Regions from separate parts of the Janthinobacterium sp. GMG1 genome, predicted to be linked through region 3. Evidence: predicted binding sites of a transcription regulator. Region 3 holds the regulator's gene; each other region holds the start of a gene.
What was found. Region 3 encodes sigma-54, which starts transcription at its own class of promoters, with help from an activator protein. Its sites were predicted from a motif close to TGGCANGNAANCTGCTTT; they were not measured.

Region 1 (5,119 bases), on a different contig from region 3:
CCTGCATCAGGATCAAGCTGATGCCCCAGGTGGCCAGCAGGGTTTCCAGCGGCCGGCCATACAGCCAGCGGATCACCGTGCGCTCGAGCGCCACGCCCACCAGCCCGGCGACGAGGAAGGCAGCCGGCAGCGCAGCCAGCAGATACGCATCCTGCAGGCCAGGCAGGAAGTTGCGGAAGAACAACTGGCACAGGTAGGTCGTGTAAGCGCCTATCATCAGCAATTCGCCGTGCGCCATGTTGATAATGCCCATCAAGCCAAAGGTGATGGCAAGCCCCAGCGCGGCCAGCAGCAGCACGCTGCCCAGAGAGATGCCGTAGAACACATTGCCGGCGAATTCCATGCGCGCCACCCGTCCCTTGATCTGGCGCATGGTTTCGATGGCGGCCAGCTGCACGGCCTCGTCCGGCTCACCGCCCTTCTCCAGCATGGCTTGCAGCACGGGCAGCAGGCGCGCATCGCTGCTGCCGGCCAGCGCTTCCACAGCTTGCTTGCGTGTGGCCGCGTCGGGCGCATGCAGGTTGGCGCTGGCGATCAGCACCTGCAATATCTGTTTAATCTCAGCATCGTTTTCCTGCGCCAGCGCCTTGCGGATCAGGGGAAGCTGCGCGGGATCAACCGCCTTTTGCAAGGCCTGCGCGGCTGCCAGGCGCGTGGCCCGCTCCGGCGCCAGCAGCTGCAAGCCCGACAAGGCCCCCGCCACGGCCGAGCGCAAGCGGTTGTTGACCATCACGCCATCGATGCCGTCCGGCAACGGCACGTTCTTGCCGCTTGCCGGGTCATATGCCCGTTCACCGTCGACGATATACACCGTGCCGTCGGGTGCGGCATACAGGGCATCGCCCTGCAAGGCTTGCAGCACACGGTCGGCCTCGGGCGTGGCCAGGGCGGCGATCTGCGCGACGGCGGCGACCCTGGCATCGGGGTCGTCGCCGGCCAGCGGTTTGAGCAAGGATGGATCGATGGCGGCCTGGGCCATGGATGACAGGCACAGGCAGGCGAAGACCAGCTGCGATGTGAATAGCCTCATTGATATCCCGGAAAAGCGTTGATGGTCGGCACCACCGGACGCATTGCCCGATGGCGCTGGCGTGGCTCTTTACAGCTTTTGCTTGCCCTCATTGCCCTTGATGAACGGGCTCCACGGCTGGGCGCGTATCGGTTCCTTGGTTTTCCACACGACATTGAATTGCCCATCAGCCTTGATCTCGCCGATCATCACGGGCTTGTGCAGGTGGTGATTGGTCGCATCCATGGTCAGGGTGAAGCCCGACGGCGCCTTGACGCTCTGGCCGGCCATGGCGGCGATCACCTTGTCCGTGTCCGTCGATTTCGCCTTTTCCACGGCTTGCGCCCACATGTGGATGCCGACATAGGTCGCTTCCATCGGGTCGTTCGTCACGACCGAACCCGCGTTCGGCAGCTTTTGCGCCACGGCATAGGCCTTCCACTGCTTGATGAAGGCCGTATTCACGGGATTCTTGACGGATTCAAAGTAATTCCATGCCGCCAGGTGGCCAAGCAAGGGCTTGGTATCGATGCCGCGCAACTCTTCCTCGCCGACGGAAAACGCGACGACAGGCACGTCCGTGGCCTTCAGGCCGGCATTGCCCAGTTCCTTGTAGAACGGCACGTTGGAGTCGCCATTGATGGTGGAAATGACGGCCGTCTTGCCGCCCGTGGAAAACTTCTTGATGTTGGCGACGATGGTTTGATAATCGGCATGGCCGAACGGCGTGTAGACCTCGCTGATATCGCTATCCTTGACGCCCTTGCTTTTCAGGAAGGCGCGCAGGATCTTGTTGGTGGTGCGCGGATACACGTAATCCGTGCCCAGCAGCACGAAGCGCTTGGCGCCGCCGCCATCCTTGCTCATCAGGTATTCCACGGCCGGGATCGCCTGCTGGTTGGGCGCGGCGCCCGTGTAAAACACGTTCTTTTCCAGCTCCTCGCCCTCGTATTGCACCGGGTAAAACAGCAGGCTGTTGAGTTCCTTAAACACAGGCAACACCGACTTGCGCGACACGGACGTCCAGCAGCCGAACACGACTGCTACTTTATCCTGCGTCACCAGCTGGCGCGCTTTTTCCGCGAACAAAGGCCAGTTCGATGCCGGATCGACGACGACGGCTTCCAGCTTCTTGCCCAGCACGCCGCCCTTGGCATTGATCTCGGCGATCGTCATCAAAGCCACGTCTTTCAGCGACGTTTCGGAAATGGCCATGGTGCCCGACAGGGAGTGCAAAATGCCCACCTTGATCGTATCGGCGGCAAAGGCTGCCTGCATGTAAGTGGACGTGGCCAGGGCCAGTGCGCCGGCGGCGGTCGCTTTCAGGATGATGCGTCGTGACATGGGGACTCCTGTGATGGGTTCGTGGGGGTCGAGCTAAGCCTGCGATGTTGTTAAAGCAGAATGCATGCCAGCGCCAACAGGCGTCCAGCATGGTGCACGCCGCTGTCGCCGCACGAAAAAAAACCTGGCTGCACAAGGACTGTGCAGCCAGGTTTCAAATTGCCGTAAAACAGTGCGCCGAGGAAGTTAATCCTTGCGCGGCACGCCTCTCAAGCGGCGCCAGCCCTTGCGTCCCAGTGGGAACAGCAGCACGAAAGCGATCAGCCACGGCAGGATATAGGCCATGGCCGTGATGGCGTTGGCCACGCCTTCCGACAGGTTTTCCGTGAAATTGCCCAGCGCGCGCTTGACGGGGCGCCAGAACGATTGCTTGCCTTCGGCACTGACGACGACGTTCAGCAAGTCCGTATCGATGCGCTGCATCAACAGCGCGTTGGCCGCCGTCGCCTGCTCCAGTTCCACTTGCACGGTGGCCAGTTCCTTGGTCACCTTGATCAGGGCGTCGACGTTAGCTCCCGAGCGCTTTTCCAGGTCTTGCAATTGCGCCTGGTACTGCTTGAGCATTTCCAGGCGTTTCTTGCTGTCGAGCACGGGACGCCCCAGGTCTTCCACCTTGGTGCCCTGGCTGGTGACGTCGCCTTCGGCCGCGACCAGCGCGACGAGCTTCTTGATGCCGGCAGGCTTGGCCCGCATGCTGATGCGCGCGTGCACGTAGCGGCCGCTGTCGACGCTGGAATCGAGCAGCAGACAGCCGTTTTCCGTGTCGGCCTTGCAGGCGGCGACCACTTTTTCATACAGGGGCCGCACTTGCGCCTCATTCGTATCGACGCTGACATTATGTTCATAGGCAAGAAACTCGCTGCCCTTTTCCTTGCCATCGAGGCGCGCGGCGCTCGATTGTCCGCCGCTCTCGCCCTTGCTGCCGCAACCGGCCAGCAGCATCAGGCCCATCAAGCCAATACAGATTTTTTTCATGGTTTCTTTCTTTGGATTATTTTTGTAGAGGCAACAATTCGATATCGGGCAAGTGCGCCGCCACGTCCTGCACGGTGGCATAGGCGGTCAGGGACGCCACCACCTGCGGCAACGGCGCCGGCCAGATTTCCGGCAAGTCGCGTTCCTCGGGCGCCAGCACGGGAAAGGCCAGCTGCTCGCGCGGCGGCGTGAAGGCGGCATCGACGCCGGGCTTGTTGCCGCGCGCATCGATGCGGTACCAGCCGAAGTCTTGCAGATACACGGCATTCAAGCCGTGCAGGCAAAACGGCGGCCCCGCTTCGCCGACAGCCAGGCGCTGGTAGCACAGGCCGGCAGGAATGCCGTTGGCGCGCAGCAGCGCGGCCAGCAAATGGCTCTTCGCATAACAATAGCCGGTGCCATGCTGCAAGACGTCGGAAGCGCGGCAGGTAACGGGATTGCGCTGGTAGTCCCAGCTGTGGGCCACTTCGTCGCGCACGAAGGCAAAGCAGCGGGCCGCGATGGCGGCGTCGCCCACCGCGCCTGCCGCCAATGCGGCCGCCCTGGCGCGCACGGCTGGATGGTCGCTGTCGATGTAGGTGCTGCTGGCCAGATATAGGGAAAAGTCGGGGGAAAAGTCGGTAGACATGGCATCCAGGTCATGCAAAAAGATAATGCGCGATTCTAGTCGAAGCGGCATGAAATCGAGCGTTTCCTTGCGCAGGAACAAAGAAAAACCACGCCTATGGCCGGCAGCCTGGGGGGCGGCGACTTTGGCGCCGGCCCGGTAGCTGGTATCATGCGGGCAAACGCAGCAGGCCCTATTGGCCCCGCACATGGCACTACCTTGCGAAGCGGCCCCGCCACCGGGCGCGCCGCCGACGCCTCCCTACAGATCAGAGAAACGAGTTCCCTATGAGCACTTCATCGTCCCACCCATCGTTCTGGCGCCGTATCCCGCTGGCTTTCGGCGCCTTCTTCAGCACACTGTCGGACGCCGCCTATGCGGCCCGCGTGGAAAAACTGTCCCTGCCCGAGGCTGCACCCGTCGCTCCCGTGGCCCCGGCGCCTGCTCCCGTGCCGACGCCAGCTGCCGCGCCCGTCATCCTGAAAGAAGCGACGCCCGATGCCGCCCTGCAATTGCTGGCACTGCTGCAACGCGAAGCGCGATTGATCGACTTTACCCAGGAAAACCTGGGCAGCCATGCCGATGCCGACATCGGCGCGGCCGCCCGCGTCGTGCATGAGGGCTGCGCCAAAGTCATGCGCGAGTATTTCACCATCGACCCCGTGCGTCAGGAAGCCGAGGGCAGCCGCATCGTGCTGCAGGAAGGTTTTGACAGCGCGCAAGTACGCCTGACGGGCAACGTGGTCGGTTCGGCGCCATTTACGGGTACCCTCAGCCATCGCGGCTGGCGCGCGTCCAGCGTGCGCCTGCCGAAACTGAGCGAACAGCACGACGCCGCCATCCTGGCACCGGCCGAGGTGGAACTGTGAACGATCAAACCAACCCAAGCCCGCGCTATGCCATCGGCATCGACCTGGGCACCACCCACAGCGCCCTGTCGTATGTGAACCTGGTCGAAAGCGATGGCGAAAAGTCCAGCCACGGCGTGCTGAAGGTGCCGCAACTGTCAGCGCCAGGCACCGTCGAAGAATTGTCACTGCTGCCATCGTTCGTCTACCTGCCGCACGCCGATGAAGTAGCGGCCGGCGACCTGGCCCTGCCCTGGGTTACCGAGGAAGCCGAAGCGCCGTTCGTCGTCGGCGAAATGGCCCGCAGCCGCGGCGCCACCACGCCGATCCGTCTGG
Region 2 (5,119 bases), on a different contig from region 3:
TAGTGCACGGGCTGCGGCGTGGGAATCGAGGCGTTCGGGTCGCCCATCTGCGCGGCGGCGATCATGCCGCCTTTCAGAATCATCGATGGCTTGACGCCGAAGAAGGCCGGCTTCCACAGCACAAGGTCGGCGATCTTGCCCGCCTCGATGGAGCCCACCACGTGCGAAATGCCATGCGTGATGGCCGGGTTGATCGTGTACTTGGCGATGTAGCGCTTGGCGCGGAAGTTGTCGCTGCGCGCCGTGTCGGGCGCCAGCGGTCCCCGCTGCACCTTCATCTTGTGCGCCGTCTGCCAGGTGCGCATGATCACTTCGCCGACTCTGCCCATCGCCTGCGAGTCGGACGACATCATCGAGATGGCGCCGATGTCGTGCAGGATATCTTCCGCGGCGATGGTTTCGCGGCGGATGCGCGACTCGGCAAAGGCCACGTCTTCGGCAATCGCCGGGTCCAGGTGGTGGCACACCATCAGCATGTCCAGGTGTTCGTCGAGCGTGTTGACGGTGAAGGGCCGTGTGGGATTCGTCGACGAGGGCAGCACGTTGGCCTGGCCCACGGCGGCGATGATGTCGGGCGCATGGCCGCCGCCCGCCCCTTCCGTGTGAAACGTGTGGATGGTGCGGTCCTTGAACGCGGCCAGGGTGTGCTCAAGGAAGCCGCCCTCGTTGAGGGTATCGCTGTGCAGCGCCACCTGGATATCCATGCGGTCGGCCACCGACAGGCAATTGTCGATGGCGGCTGGCGTGCTGCCCCAGTCTTCGTGCAGTTTCAGGCCGATGGCGCCCGCGCGCACCTGCTCTTCCAGCGGCAGCGGCAGGCTGACGTTGCCCTTGCCCATGAAGCCCAGGTTCATTGGGAAGGCGTCGGCCGCCGCCAGCATGGCGTGCAAGTGCCACGGCCCCGGCGTGCAGGTGGTGGCGGCCGTGCCCACAGCCGGCCCCGTGCCGCCGCCCAGCATGGTGGTCACGCCGCTCATCAGGGCTTCCTCGATCTGCTGCGGGCAGATGAAGTGAATGTGGGTGTCGACGCCGCCGGCCGTGACGATCAGGCCTTCGCCGGCGATGATCTCCGTGGCGCCGCCGATGGCCAGGGTCACGCCGGGCTGGATATCCGGATTGCCCGCCTTGCCAATGCCGAAAATCAACCCATTTTTCAAGCCGATGTCGGCTTTGACGATGCCCCAGTGGTCGAGGATGACGGCATTCGTGATGACGGTGTCCATCACCTCGGCCGCGCAACGCTGCGACTGGCCCATGCCGTCGCGGATCACCTTGCCGCCGCCGAATTTCACTTCTTCGCCATAGATCGCGTAGTCATGCTCGATCTCGATGAACAGTTCCGTGTCGGCCAGGCGGATGCGGTCGCCCCTGGTGGGGCCGAACATCTCGGCATACGCGCTGCGGGGAATGCTGGCCATCTCAATCCTTTCCCGGTGGTGTGTCTTGCAGTTCGCCCATCACTGCGCCATTGAAGCCGTAGACCTTGCGCTCGCCCGCCAGCGCCACCAGTTCCACCGTGCGCTGCTGGCCCGGCTCGAAGCGCACGGCCGTGCCGGCCGTGATGTTCAGGCGCATGCCGTAGGCGCGCCAGCGCTCGAAGGCCAGCGCCGGGTTGACTTCAAAAAAGTGGAAGTGCGAGCCTACCTGGATCGGCCGATCGCCCCGGTTGGCCACCACCACGGTGGCCGTGGCGCGCCCGGCATTCAAGCTGATTTCGCCTTCTTCCAATTGGTATTCGCCTGGGGTCATGAGGAGCTCCTTCTCAAAAGACTACGGTATCGGGTGGTGCACGGTCACCAGCTTGCTGCCATCGGGGAAGGTCGCTTCCACCTGGATATCGGGGATCATCTCGGCGATGCCATCCATGACGTCGGCGCGCGACAGAATTTTTGTCCCGTCCGACATCAGCTGCGCCACCGACTTGCCATCGCGCGCGCCTTCCATGATGGCGGCGCTGATCAGGGCCACCGCTTCCGGATAATTCAATTTCAAGCCGCGCGCCAGGCGCCGTTCGGCCAGCAGCGCGGCCGTAAAAATGAGCAGCTTGTCTTTTTCTCGGGGAGTCAGGTCCATGTTTTTCCTTGCGCTTCTTTCCTGATTAAGTGTTCCAGATGCGGGGCACGACGGCATCGCGTCCCAGCATGGCGGGGCGCAGCAGCTGCCATGCGGCCAGCATGACGCGGCGCGCCGCTTCGCTGTCGCCGCACAGCAGGCGCACCGCCACCAGCGATTTCATGTGCGTGGCGCCAAACACGGCGCCGGCCGGCACGGCGATCTCGCGCACGGCCGCCAGCACGGCGGGAGAAACAGGCACGCCGACGGCGATCAGGGTGGCGCACACCGTGTGTCCTCCCAGGCCCAGGGGGCTGGCCATCAGTGCGCCGCCCGCGGCCAGCACGCCCTGCTCCCACCACAGCAGCTTGCCGCCGCGGCGGATCTGCACCTGCTGATCGATGCTGCCCGTGTTGAAAATTTCGCCCGAGGCGCTGCGTCCCAGGCAGACGATGTCGCAGCCGATGTAGCTGGCGTCCGGCGCCAGCTCCACCTCGTGGCGCAGGCGCACGCAGGCCTGGTCGAAGAAGATGCTCTCCTGCGGCAGCCACTCGATGGCCGCGCCGCTGCCGGCGCGCAGCACGATGCGCTGGCCCGAGACATGGTCGTTGGCGCGGTACCACTTGGCGGCGCCCGGCGACGTGAGCAAGGCGCGCGCGCCCTCGCCCACCGTGGCGTCGACGGCCAGCTGGTCGCCGCCCACGACGCCGCCCGGTGGATGGATGATGATGGCGTGGCAGACGGCGTCGCCTTCCGGATACAGGGGCTTTTGCACGCGCAGGGGGCCACTGTGCGTGCGCTCGACGAGGCGGCTGACGCCATCGTGCAGCGCAAAGCCCAGGCGCAAATGCGCCTGCCAGGCGCTGTGCGCACTGGCTTCATTCGGCGTGACTGGACGGGTACTGTCTGGCATGCGGAGCAATCGCGTAAATAAGCGATTACCTAAGCAGGATATGTGCCAGCATCAGGGAAAGGAAAAGTGAGAATCGTGCACCGCGCTGCAGCGGATGCACCGGCATGGTGCATTGGCCGCACCGCAGTGCTTGCCTCCTACGCCACGCCCAGGGTGCGCCGTTCGCGCAGCAAGGCCGTGAACGCTTCGGCAGCCAGGGGACGGCTGAAGTAATAGCCCTGCATTTCATCGCAGCCGTGTTCCGTCAGGAAGTCGACCTGTGCGCGCGTTTCCACGCCTTCGGCGATGACGCGCATGTCCAGGTTGTGCGCCAGCGAGATGACGGAGCGGGCGATGGCCGCGTCGCTGCTGCTGGTGGTGACGTCGTCGACGAAGGATTTGTCGATTTTCAGCACGTCGATGGGAAAGCGTTTCAGGTAGCCCAGGCTGGAATAGCCGGTGCCGAAATCGTCGAGCGAAATGCCCACGCCGATATCCTTCAGGCGCGTGAGGGCCGCCACGGCCTTGTCCGGGTCGCCCATCACCGTGCTTTCCGTGATTTCAATGCCCAGGCAGGCGGGTGCGATGCCGTACTTGCGCAAGACCGCCTCGACGAACGGCACCGTGCGGTCTTGCGCGAACTGTTTGCCGGACAGGTTGACGGCCACCTTGACGCTGCCCAGGCCCGCATCGTGCCAGGCGCGGATTTGCGCGCACACGCTTTCCAGCACCCATTCGCCGATGGCCGTGATCAAGCCGTATTCCTCGGCCAGCGCGATGAACAGGCCGGGCGGCACCTTGCCCAGCACCGGATTATCCCAGCGCAGCAAGGCTTCCGCGCCCAGCAAGGCGCCCGTGCGCAAGCACATCTGCGGCTGGTAGTGCACTTCGAATTCATCGCGGCCGATGGCGCCGCGCAGCTGCTGCTGCATCGCAAGGCGGGCGCGGATATCGCTGCCCATGCGCTCCGTGAAGAAGGCGTAATGGTCGCGCCCCATTTCCTTGGCGCGCACCAGGGCCGTGTCGGCGTGGCGCAGCACGTCGTCGAGGCTGTCGCCGTCGGCCGGGCACATGGCGATGCCGATACTGGTCGTCAGCGCCAGGCGCTCGCCATCGACGCTGAGTTCTTCGCGCAAGCCGGCCAGGATGGTTTGCGCCAGCGCAAGCGTGCGCCCCAGCAGGGCATCGTCCTGCAGCAGTATCTGGAATTCGTCACCGCCCTGGCGCACCACCGTGTCGCCTTCGCGCACGCAGCCGGACAGGAAACGCGCCACCACTTGCAGCGCCTTGTCGCCCACGGCCTGGCCGTGCGAATCGTTGATGTTCTTGAAGCGGTCCAGGTCCAGGCACATCAACACCACTTGCTGGCTGTCGCGCTGGGCGTTCGCGCGCGCCTGCTCGAAGCGCTCGCGCAGCAGCACGCGGTTCGGCAAGCCCGTCAGCGCGTCGTGGTAGGAGAGGAAATCGATCAGATGCTGCTCGGCCTTGCGCTCGCTGATGTCGAGGAAGACGCCGATGTAATTGACGACGGCGCCATCAGGCCCGTGCACGGTGGAGGCGCTGAGCAGGCAGGGATAGGTGTCGCCGCTCTTGCGCCGCGTCTGCACCTCGCCCGACCAGCAACCGCTGCTGCGCAGGCCCTGGCGCAAGGCCAGCAGCACCGCTTCGCCCGTGTGTTCGGCATGCAGGCGCATGATGTCCGTGCCCACCACTTCCTGCGCCGCGTAGCCGGTGATGCGGGTAAAGGCGGGATTGGCCGTGACGATGACGCCGGCCGGATTCGTGATCAGGATGGCGTCCTGGGTCGCTTCGAAGACTTGGCCCGACAGGCGCAGCAATTCTTCATTGGCGCGGCGGATCTGCACTTCGCGCGCCAGGGTGCTGGCCACCTGTTCCAGTTCGGCCGTGCGTTCGGCCACCCTCCGCTCAAGGTTGGCGCGCTCCTGCGCCAGTTGCAGCTGCGCCCGCGCCAGGCGCACGTGGGCGTCCGTGCGGGCCAGGATTTCCTCGGCCTGGAAGGGCTTGGCGATGAAATCGACGGCGCCCAGCGCGAAGCCGCGCACCTTGTCGTCCGTATCGTACTGCGCCGACAGGAAGATCACCGGCACCTGGCGCAGGGACGGTATCTCCTTCAGGCGCCGGCACACTTCAAAGCCGTCGAGGCCCGGCATGCGC
Region 3 (5,119 bases):
GCGGCACCAGCACCGCGGATGGCGGCAGCGTGCGCATGGTGATCCAGCCGAAGACCAAGGCGCCGGCAGCGGAGAAAGCGCCGGCCACGCCCGCGCCAGGAAAGAAATAATGGACAATACACGTTGCGGCAGCACCCTGATCGTTCGCGGTCTGCAAAAAACCTATGGCAAGCGGCAAGTCGTGCATGATGTTTCGCTGCAAGTCGAATGCGGCGAAGTGGTGGGTTTGCTGGGCCCGAACGGCGCCGGCAAGACCACATCGTTCTACATGATCGTCGGCCTGGTGCCGTCCGATGGCGGCAGCATCGATATCAGCGGCGTGGACATTTCCAGCCTGCCGATCCACCGCCGCGCGCAGATGGGCCTGTCCTACCTGCCGCAGGAAGCATCCGTCTTCCGCAAGCTGACGGTGGAAGACAATATCCGCGCCGTGCTGGAAATCCAGACCGTCGAAGGCCGTCCGCTGACGAAGGCCGAGATCGAGGAGCGGCTGGATAAATTGCTGGCTGACTTGCAGATTGAAAAGCTGCGCGAGAACCAGGCGCTGTCGCTGTCCGGTGGCGAACGCCGCCGCGTGGAAATTGCCCGTGCGCTGGCCACCGATCCCCGTTTCGTGCTGCTCGACGAGCCGTTCGCCGGCGTCGATCCGATCGCCGTGATCGAGATCCAGCGCATCGTGCGTTTCTTGAAGGAGCGCAATATCGGCGTGCTGATCACCGATCATAATGTGCGCGAGACGCTGGGTATTTGCGACCGTGCCTACATCATCAACCAGGGCTCGGTGCTGGCGTCGGGACGCCCCGACGACATCATCGCGAACGAGTCGGTACGCCGGGTCTATCTGGGCGAACACTTCCGCATGTAAGCCAATGAAACAATCATTGCAGCTGCGCACTTCGCAGCACCTGGCACTGACGCCGCAGTTGCAGCAATCGATACGCCTGTTGCAATTGTCTACCCTGGAATTGCACCAGGAACTCGAGCAATTGCTGACGGATAATCCCTTGCTTGAACGCCTCGACGATCCGCTCGACCGTTCGCTGCGCCTGCTGTCCGACGGGGCCTTGAGTTCCACGGCAGCGCCGGCCGAAGCGCCACCCCAGCCGCCAGGCCAGGACGCGCCCGCCGCGCCGGCCGAAGCGGAAACCTTTGATGGCGAGGCGGGCGACAGCCCGGCCGCCGCCGAGGGCGGCGACAGCGACTGGAGCGAGGCGAGCCGGGGCAAGGCGCCCGACGATGAAGATTCGCGTCCGCAACTGGAGGCCCATCACTGCACCCTGCGCGAGCACCTGATGGAGCAGATGCGCGTGACGGTGCTGGAATTGCGCGATCGCGCGCTGGTCGAGCTGATCATCGACGCGCTCGACGACAATGGCTACCTGGAAGAGTCGCTCGACGACATCCTGGCACGCCTGCCGGAAGAGCTGGAAATCGACGCCGACGAGATGCGCACGGCTTTGTCGCTGCTGCAAAGTTTCGATCCGCCCGGCGTGGGCGCGCGCAATGCGTCCGAATGCCTGGCGCTGCAAATCAAGCGCTTGCCGCACATCGCCATGGTGACGCGGCGCATGGCCCTCGTCATCGTCGAAAAGCACCTGGCCTGGTTTGCCCAGCGCGATTTCAACAAGCTGAAAAAAGCCCTCGATTGCGACGATGAAGACTTGCGCGAGGCGCAGACGGTGATTCGCCAGTGCAATCCGCATCCGGGTGCCGTATTCGCCTCGGACGTGTCCGATTACGTGGTGCCCGACGTCGTCGTCAAGCGCGCGCGCAATGGCTGGCAAGTGACCCTGAACAACGACGTCATGCCGCGCCTGCGTGTCAACGCCATGTACGCCAACTTGCTCAAGCAGGGCAAGGGCGAGGGCGCCATGGGCGCACAGTTGCAGGAAGCCAAGTGGCTGATCAAGAATATGCGCCAGCGCTTCGACACCATCCTGCGCGTGGCACAGGCGATAGTAGAAAGACAAAAGAACTTTTTCTCGCATGGGGCCGTTGCCATGCGCCCCCTTGTGCTCCGTGAAATAGCTGATACACTGGGTTTACACGAGAGTACTATCTCGCGGGTAACAACTCAAAAGTACATGCTGACCCCGCACGGCATGTTCGAGTTGAAATATTTCTTTGGTAGCCACGTCGCCACCGAAGCGGGGGGCGAAGCGTCATCGACGGCGATACGGGCATTGATCGTGCAACTGACAGGAGCAGAAGACCCTAAAAATCCTTTATCCGACAGTAAGATTGCGGACATGCTGGGGGAACAAGGCATGGTGATTGCGCGACGTACTGTTGCCAAATACCGGGAAGCGTTGAAAATTCCGCCAGTGAGCCTGCGTAAGTGTTTGTAAGTTTTTTTCGGTTCCTCTGCGGGCCGGATAGGATGGACCGCACGAACCCGATCATCTTTAGGAGTGTGTATGAATCTCACCATCAGCGGACATCATCTCGAAGTGACACCAGCCATCCGTGAATACGTACAAACGAAGCTGGAGCGCGTGAAACGTCATTTCGATCAAGTCATCGATATCGCCGTGATTCTGACCGTGGATAACCTCAAAGAGAAAGAAAAACGTCAAAAGGCTGAAGTCAACCTGCGTTTGAGTGGCAAGACTGTCTATGTGGAAAGCTTGGCGCACGACCTGTACGCCGCGATCGATACCCTGATCGACAAGCTCGATAGGCAAGTGATGAAATACAAAACCAAAGTGCAAGGGCACGGTAAAGAGGCGATCAAGCATCTGCCAGACAACTCCGAGGAAGAAGCCGTCGTCGCCGTCTAAGGCCACCCGCTTCCAGCAGTTGTGATCAACTAAGGGCGCACATCTTGCGCCCTTTTTTGCGCCTGGACCTGTTGAACGCAATCTTCCCCGCGCAGGCGCTAGAATGTTTGCACTTTCACTTCTTTCCTGCCTGCCATGAGCGACTTCGTCCAGACCTCCATCCGCAACCGCACCGGACACATCGTGCTCGACCGTCCGAAAGCCTTGAATTCCCTGTCGCTGGAGATGGTGCGCGCCCTGAGCGCGGTCCTGCTGGCCTGGCGCGATGATCCGCACGTGGACGCCGTCGTGATCCGTTCCAGCAGCGAAAAAGCCCTGTGCGCCGGCGGCGACATTCGTTTCTTTTACGATGCGGGCCTGGCCACGCCGCAAGGCGGCAGCGCCCTGCTGGAAGATTTCTTTACGGAAGAATACGCGTTAAATCATGTGATCCATTTCTATCCGAAACCGTATATCGCCGTGATGGATGGCGTGGTGATGGGCGGCGGCATGGGTGTGGCGCAAGCCGGGCCCGGCAATCGCCTGCGCATCGTGACGGGCCGCACGCGCATGGCCATGCCGGAAGTCAATATCGGCCTGTTCCCTGACGTGGGCGGCAGTTATTTCCTGTCCCGCCTGGCCGGCCAGCTGGGCCTGTATCTGGGCTTGACGGGCCTGACGATCAACGCGGCCGATGCCCTGTACACGGGCCTGGCCGATGTCTACCTGCCCGAGGCGCAGATGGGGGCGCTGCTGGCCCTGTTCGACTCGACGCCGGGCGAGGCCTTGCCGGTAGCCATCAAGGCGCTGGCGGCACCGTTCCAGGCCGAGGCGGGGGTATCGTCCCTGTCCACGGCGCGTGCGGCGCTGGACCGTCATTTCAGTGCGGGTTCGGTGGCGACCATCATGGCCTCGCTGGCGCAGGACGACTGTGCGTTCGCCGCCAGGGCGCTGGCGGCCATGCGTTTGCGTTCGCCCTTGATGATGTCGGTCACCCTGGAATTGCTGCAGCGGGGCGCTCACCTGGGCGTGGCCGATTGCCTGCGCCTGGAGCGCACGGTGGTGCGCCATAATTTCGAGCATGGCGAAGTGCTCGAAGGCGTGCGTGCGCTGGTGGTCGACAAGGACAATGCGCCCCGCTGGAATCCTGCCAGCCTGGACGACGTCGACACGGCCATGGTGGCGCGCTTCTTTGTCCCCGTCTGGCCGGCGCAAGCGCATCCGCTGCGCCACCTCGACTAATCAAGCGCGCTCGCGATGGCGCAGCACGACTCTTTCGTTCGGGCCGAAATACTGCGCCAGCCGTTCCGCCATGTACACGGAGCGGTGCTGGCCGCCCGTGCAACCCAGGGCCACCGTCAGGTAGCTGCGGTTGTCGGACTTGAATGACGGCAACCATTTCTCGATGAAGGTGCGGATATCGGCCAGCAGTTCCAGCGCGCTCGGCTGCGCATCGAGGAAGGCGATCACGGGCGCGTCGCGTCCGTCGAGGGGACGCAGGGCCAGGTCGTAATAGGGATTTGGCAAGGCCCGCACGTCGAAGACGAAATCGGCGTCCAGCGGCACGCCCAGCTTGAAGGCGAACGATTCGAAGAACAGGGTCAGCGGCGCGCGCTCGGAGGCGACGATATCCTTGATCCAGGCACGCAATTTGTTGGCGCTCAGCTCCGACGTATCGATCACATGGCCCAGCTGTTCGATGGCCGACAGGCGTTCGCGTTCTTCCGAGATGCACTCGATCAGTGTGCGGCGGCTGGCCGGATTCTGGTTCGGACGCAATTCATGCGACAGCGGATGGCTGCGCCGCGTTTCCGAGAAGCGCGCCACCAGCGAATGCGTGGTGGCCGTCAGGAACATGACCTTGACGTCGTGCCCCTGGTCGCGCAGCAGGGCCACATTGTGCGGCAGGCTGGTCAGCGACTCGGCGCTGCGCGCATCGACGGCGACGGCCAGTTGCGGTGTACCTTCGTCGAGCAGGGTTTGCACCAGGCTGGGCAGCAAGGCCGGTGGCAGGTTGTCGACACAATAGTAACCGGTATCTTCCAGCACATTGAGCGCGACGGATTTACCGGAGCCGGATATTCCGGTGATAAGGACGATATGCATACGCCGATCATACAATAAAGATCGGCGCTCTGCTCCCAAGGCAATTATCTTTACAAATTATTGCAATTATTGTTCGAGCATTGCTTGTATTTAATTGTTGCCATTGGCGTCAATGTGGGGTCAGACCCGTCGGGTCGGACCCCGGTAATTAATCGCCACTCATGGCGAGTCGTTGCCGCTCCATGAACTCCTGCAAGGTATCGATGCCGCGCAGTTGCAAAATCGTATTGCGCACGGCCGCTTCCAGCAGCACG
Region 4 (5,119 bases), 240 kb from region 3:
CTCGTGCCGGCCATGGCCAACCGCTGAAAGGAGCTATCATGCGCTTGACGATTTCCCGCCTGGCCGCCGCCTGCGCCTGCCTGGGCCTGGCCGCCTGCACCACGCAGCTGGCCCACGCGCCGCTGCCGCAGTGGCCTGACGCCGATGCCGCCTACGTGGCGGGGCGCCAGCATTTCGAGCGGGGCGACTTGCCTGCCGCGCAAGCGGCCTATGAACAGGCGTTGCGCGCCGCACCGCGCCATGTGAATGCGCGCAACGGCCTGGCCGTGCTGCATGCGCAGCGCGGTGAACACGATGCGGCGATCGCCCATTGGCTGGCCTTGACGCGGGAGGCCAGTCCGCCGCAGCCGCAGCAGGCGTATCTGTTCAGCAATCTCGGTCACGCCTATTCCCTGAGCGGGCGCGATGCGCAAGCGTTGACGGCGCTGGAACAGGCGTGTCTGCTCGACCCGCTCAATGCGCTGGCCTGGCAGCACCTGGCGCAAGTGCTGGAACGGCTGGGACAGCACGCGCGCGCCGTCGTCATGCGGCGCCAGGCGCAGAGCCTGCAGGAACATGACTTACGGCGCGACCTGGCCGTCTTGCGCAGCGAGGCGCCGCCGCAGGCTGTGCCCGTGGCCGCGCCGCTGCCGGATGCGCCTGCCATGGCGCGCATCGACATCACGCAAACCGACGGAATGGCGCGCTTGCAGCGCGTGCCGGTGGCCGCGCGCGGCGTGCTTGCTGCCATGGCGGAGCGGTCCATGCCGGCCGCTGCCGTGACCCGTCCGCGCCTGGAAATTGTGAACGGCAATGGCGTGCCCGGCCTGGCCGCAGCGCTGGCGCGCAGCCTGGCCGGTGCTCCCGTGCAGGTGGTGCGCTTGGCCAATGAAACCAGTTTCCAGGTGGCGCGCACGCGCGTCGAGTACCGGCCCGCGCAGGAGCAGGCGGCGCGTCAGCTGGCCCGCCAGCTGGGGCTGCAGGTACAAACCCAGGTGCAGACCCAGGCCGCCGATTGCCCCGCCAGCGAGCTGCGCTTGGTGCTGGGGCGCGACCTGAGCGATCCGGCCATGCTGCACCGCTATTATCTGCAGCAACTGCAGCTGGCGCGCCAGGCGCTGGCGCGGCTCGGTTAACACGTTCTTGCCTGCATAAAAAACGCGGCGCCTTTGCGGGTGCCGCGTGTTGTTGGCATGCCGGTGTCTAGCTTGGCCGGCGGCGGCGCGTAAAAGCCAGGCCAGCCAGTCCCGTGCCCAGCAGGAACAGCGTGCCTGGTTCGGGCACGACCAGGGGATCGATGACGACGATATCGGTGCGCGTGGATTTCGAAAAGTTCAAGGTATAGCTGCCGGCCGGCAGGGCGAAATTCGAGGTCAGGGAAAACATCGCAAAGCCATTCGTGAAGGCGCGCCCGCTGGCCGGGTCATTCGTGCCGGCCGTCATGTTCAGGCTGAACGGGTCGAGGCTGCCGGCGCCATGGTTGCCGTTGATGTCGCTGCCATTGTTGGCATCGCCATCGGGCGCGAACTGGAAGATCACGCCGTCGGCATTCGCTTTCGACAGGCAACCGACGGGACTGGCGCTGTTGCACGAGATATTGAAGATATCCATGATCGATACGTTCGACTTGTCGCCCATGGTCGTGACGTTGGCCAGTAGGTCGCGCCGTCCCATGAAGCTGAAGGTGATGAAGCCGGCGCTCGACAGGGTCAGGTTGACGGAGCCGGTGAGCGTGTCGCCGGCTGTGGAGGACGCCGCCCCCACCGTGTTGCGTTGCGCTTCCGACACGGCGCTGACGGTGGAACCGGCGGCAGTGAGCATGTTGCCGAAGGAATGCGCATCGCCGCGCGCGAATTCCAGCGCGGCGGTGGGCGCATAGTGGTTTTGCGGCGAGGCGCCGCAGCCGGCGCCGGAGCACACTTGCAGCACGTCGGCGTTGGCGGCCGGGCCCGTATTGACGGCGCGCGGATTGACGGCCACGCCGCCCTGAAAGAAGGCGCTGTCGCTGGCATTGCGATTGGCGCCGGCCAACGACAAGGTGCCGGCACTCGTGGTGATGCGGAAATTGTTTAATTCATTGACGGCCAGGCCGTACGCGCCGGCATGCACCTGGCCGCTGGCCAGCAGGCTCGCCGCCGCCAGTGCGCCCAGCCAGCCCAGGGTCTTGCTTCGTGTGTTATCGACGTTCATCGCAGCCTCTTATCGTGGTCAGTCTCGGAAAATCCGGGGGCAAGGAATCCAGTTCGACTTGCCTGGATTCATCTTGTAGACAGTGATAAGCAGCTTGCGTGCCACACAAAAAAAGCATATTGAATCAAACACTTGCGCAAAGCGGACTGAACTGGAGAGGGCAAAGTGTAAGAAAGGCCGACGCCGCTTGGCGGGTGGCGCCGGCCAGCCTCAGGTGCCCCGGTGATAGCCGAGGTGGCCGCCCGAATTGCGTGCGCAGCCGCAACCGATGCGCGCCACTTCCTCGCCTTCCGTCAATTTCCAGTTGGTAATCGTCGTGTGATTCCAGTCGATGTCGCTTTTCTTGACAGGTTTTACCGTCAAGATGCGTGCTTCCGCATCCGTGTACTCCATCAGCTCTTCGTCGTCGGCGATGTCGAAATGGCGGTGGATCAGGGAAATGCCGAAGCGGTCGAGTGCGCCATAGCGTTGCAGCACGTCGCGCAGTTCGCGAAAGCAGGCGAGATCGCCGGGCAGCAGCGGATCGACGGCAGAAATATCGGCGACGGGCTGCCATTGCATGGCGTGGATGTTCAGGCTGTGCATGATGTCCTCCTGTGCCCCTTGTATCAAGCCCAGGCTGCCAAAGGGGCCTGGCACGCCTGGTGACATGCCCATCGTGGCCGCAATGCCGCTGCGGTGCTTGCGCCAGATCAAAGGTGCGGCACATCGCCTCTCGCTGATCATTGCCCGGTAAAATAGGCCATGGCAAACAAAACCCCCATCTTCCCCGGCGCGCGCACGGGCCGCGGCCAGGTCCTGGCCGTGCTGCTGTCGAACCGCGACCAGTCCGGCGCCGAACCGCTGCAAGGCCGCGTCTCGTTGGCCGCTATCGTCAAGGCACTGAAACGCAAATACCACTGGCCGATTGAAACGCACAGTTTCCCCGCGAATACGCAGGACGGCCGCGCCAGCTGGGCGACCGTCTACAGCTTGCCGGAAAAGGTCATTGAGACCGCGCTGGACAGCGGCGGCCGGGAGTGGCTGGAGAGCCGGACAGTAGCCGGGCGGCGCTGAGCGCGCCGCAGTACGCTATTCGAGCCGGAAGCCGACCTTCAGCGTGACCTGGAAGTGCGCCACCTTGCCATCGACGATATGGCCCCGCGATTCCGTCACTTCATACCAATCCATGTGCTTGACCGTCAGCGCCGCCTTGGCAATGGCATCGCGTATCGCCTGATCGCTGCTCTCGGTCGATGTTCCCACCAGTTCGATCAGCTTGTAAGTATGTGCGGACATGATATTTCCCCAGGTAGGCAAGCCAGACATCGGGAGCCTGCTTTGCGCAAGCACATGCTCATCTTGCGCCTAAACGTGCTGATAGTCATTGCGCGGTGCAGCAATGCGCCACGGGAGTGGTTCGCGGAAGGGAGAAAAGAAAAAAGGGCTACCTGCCGAAGCATGTAACCCTTTGATTTCCTACTAAAATTCTGGTGCCGACTGCCGGTTTCGAACTGGCCACCTGATGATTACAAATCAACTGCTCTACCAAATGAGCTAAGTCGGCAAAAACTGCGCGTTGCGAATTATACGCTATTTAATGCGTGTCAGGGTCGGGCGGCCGCCTTTTTTTGGTGGCTCGTCGTCGCCGGGCGTGGCGTTGTCGCGTTGTTCGGGGGAACTGGTCGGCACGGACGACAGGGTCGGGGCGCTGGAGACCGGGGCGATCGCTGGCGGCGGGACGTCGGCGGAGGCCGGGCTGTCCGTCGGTTGCGCGTCGGGGTCATCGTTGCCCAACACAGGCTCGAAAGCCATGCCCTGGCCGTTTTCGTTGGCGTAGATGGCCATCACGTTGTCGACCGGTACGTAGATTTCGCGCGAGACGCCGCCAAAGCGGGCGTGGAAGCGGATGGCGTCGTTGTCCATCTTCAGGCCGCTGGTGGCGCCGAAGCTGATGTTGAGCACGATTTCGCCCTTTTTCACGTATTCCATCGGTACCGTGGTGCGCGAATCGACTTTGACCGCGAGATAAGGCGTGTAGCCGCTGTCGGTGCACCACTCGTAGATGGCGCGCAGCATATAAGGTTTGGTTGAGATTTCAGACATGGTAGACACTGTGAGGCGGGAGCGCCCCTGTCAATGACAGGGTGGCGCACCGGTAATTCAAAAGACTGGCTGCTGACGCAAGATGTCCCGGCAAGCGTGGCTTGCCGGGCATATCTTTTAGCGGCGCATAACTTTCTCGGATGGCGTCAGCGCTTCGATGTACGCAGGACGCGAGAAGATGCGTTCGGCGTATTTCATCAGCGGTGCTGCCGTCTTCGACAGTTCGATGCCGTAGTGGTCCAGGCGCCACAGCAGCGGCGCGACAGCCACGTCGAGCATCGAGAATTCGTCGCCCAGCATGTACTTGTTTTTCAGGAACAGCGGCGCCAGGGTCGTCAGGCGGTCGCGGATTTCCGCGCGTGCCTTGTCGTGGGCCTTGTCGTTGCTCTTGGCGCGTTCGCTTTCCAGCACGTGCACATGCACGAACAGTTCTTTTTCGAAATTGAACAGCATCAGGCGCGCGCGGGCACGCATCAGCGGATCGGCCGGCATCAGTTGCGGATGCGGGAAGCGCTCATCGATGTACTCGTTGATGATGTTCGATTCATACAGGATCAGTTCGCGCTCGACCAGGATAGGCACCTGGCCGTACGGATTCATGGTCGAAATGTCTTCCGGTTTGTTGAACAGGTCGACGTCGCGCACTTCGAAGTCCATGCCTTTTTCAAACAGGACCAGGCGGCAGCGTTGCGAAAATGGGCAGGTTGTACCCGAATAGAGAACCATCATTTTTTATAGTTCCTTAGAAACAAAGGGGGTGAAGCCGCGAACGGCTCACCCCAGGTCGCTTGTCCACTCATGCGGACAACGCAGAAACAGGCATAAACCGGCCTATGGCCGGCGCCTCACTTATTTGACTTCCTTC

Region 1: a site for sigma-54 is predicted at 2,406-2,423, ahead of urtA (urea ABC transporter substrate-binding protein). Genes of this name have one in related genera too.
Region 2: a site for sigma-54 is predicted at 2,996-3,013, ahead of SJI03_RS15360 (urease accessory protein UreD). Genes of this name have one in related genera too.
Region 4: a site for sigma-54 is predicted at 2,256-2,273, ahead of SJI03_RS06585 (EDSAP-1 family PEP-CTERM protein). Genes of this name have one in related genera too.

The regions. Positions count from the first base shown of each region.
Region 1 covers NZ_JAXQNT010000018.1:15,025-20,143, forward strand. The annotation lists gene urtB (urea ABC transporter permease subunit UrtB) at 1-1,030, opposite strand, end outside; gene urtA (urea ABC transporter substrate-binding protein) at 1,100-2,353, opposite strand; gene SJI03_RS28080 (DUF4349 domain-containing protein) at 2,540-3,328, opposite strand; gene SJI03_RS28085 (transglutaminase family protein) at 3,345-3,956, opposite strand; gene SJI03_RS28090 (DUF2760 domain-containing protein) at 4,223-4,804, shown strand; gene SJI03_RS28095 (Hsp70 family protein) at 4,801-5,119, shown strand, end outside.
Region 2 covers NZ_JAXQNT010000005.1:115,512-120,630, reverse strand. The annotation lists gene ureC (urease subunit alpha) at 1-1,418, opposite strand, end outside; gene SJI03_RS15370 (urease subunit beta) at 1,420-1,749, opposite strand; gene SJI03_RS15365 (urease subunit gamma) at 1,771-2,073, opposite strand; gene SJI03_RS15360 (urease accessory protein UreD) at 2,099-2,965, opposite strand; gene SJI03_RS15355 (EAL domain-containing protein) at 3,103-5,119, opposite strand, start outside.
Region 3 covers NZ_JAXQNT010000002.1:596,694-601,812, forward strand. The annotation lists gene lptA (lipopolysaccharide transport periplasmic protein LptA) at 1-110, shown strand, start outside; gene lptB (LPS export ABC transporter ATP-binding protein) at 110-865, shown strand; gene SJI03_RS07710 (RNA polymerase factor sigma-54) at 870-2,348, shown strand; gene hpf (ribosome hibernation-promoting factor, HPF/YfiA family) at 2,418-2,780, shown strand; gene SJI03_RS07720 (3-hydroxyisobutyryl-CoA hydrolase) at 2,916-4,001, shown strand; gene rapZ (RNase adapter RapZ) at 4,002-4,865, opposite strand; gene hprK (HPr(Ser) kinase/phosphatase) at 5,014-5,119, opposite strand, start outside.
Region 4 covers NZ_JAXQNT010000002.1:353,136-358,254, forward strand. The annotation lists gene SJI03_RS06575 (type II secretion system F family protein) at 1-27, shown strand, start outside; gene SJI03_RS06580 (LytR C-terminal domain-containing protein) at 39-1,115, shown strand; gene SJI03_RS06585 (EDSAP-1 family PEP-CTERM protein) at 1,183-2,169, opposite strand; gene SJI03_RS06590 (hypothetical protein) at 2,380-2,754, opposite strand; gene SJI03_RS06595 (hypothetical protein) at 2,914-3,225, shown strand; gene SJI03_RS06600 (dodecin) at 3,241-3,447, opposite strand; tRNA gene SJI03_RS06605 (tRNA-Thr) at 3,640-3,715, opposite strand; gene SJI03_RS06610 (ClpXP protease specificity-enhancing factor) at 3,742-4,254, opposite strand; gene SJI03_RS06615 (glutathione S-transferase N-terminal domain-containing protein) at 4,372-4,983, opposite strand; gene SJI03_RS06620 (cytochrome c1) at 5,104-5,119, opposite strand, start outside.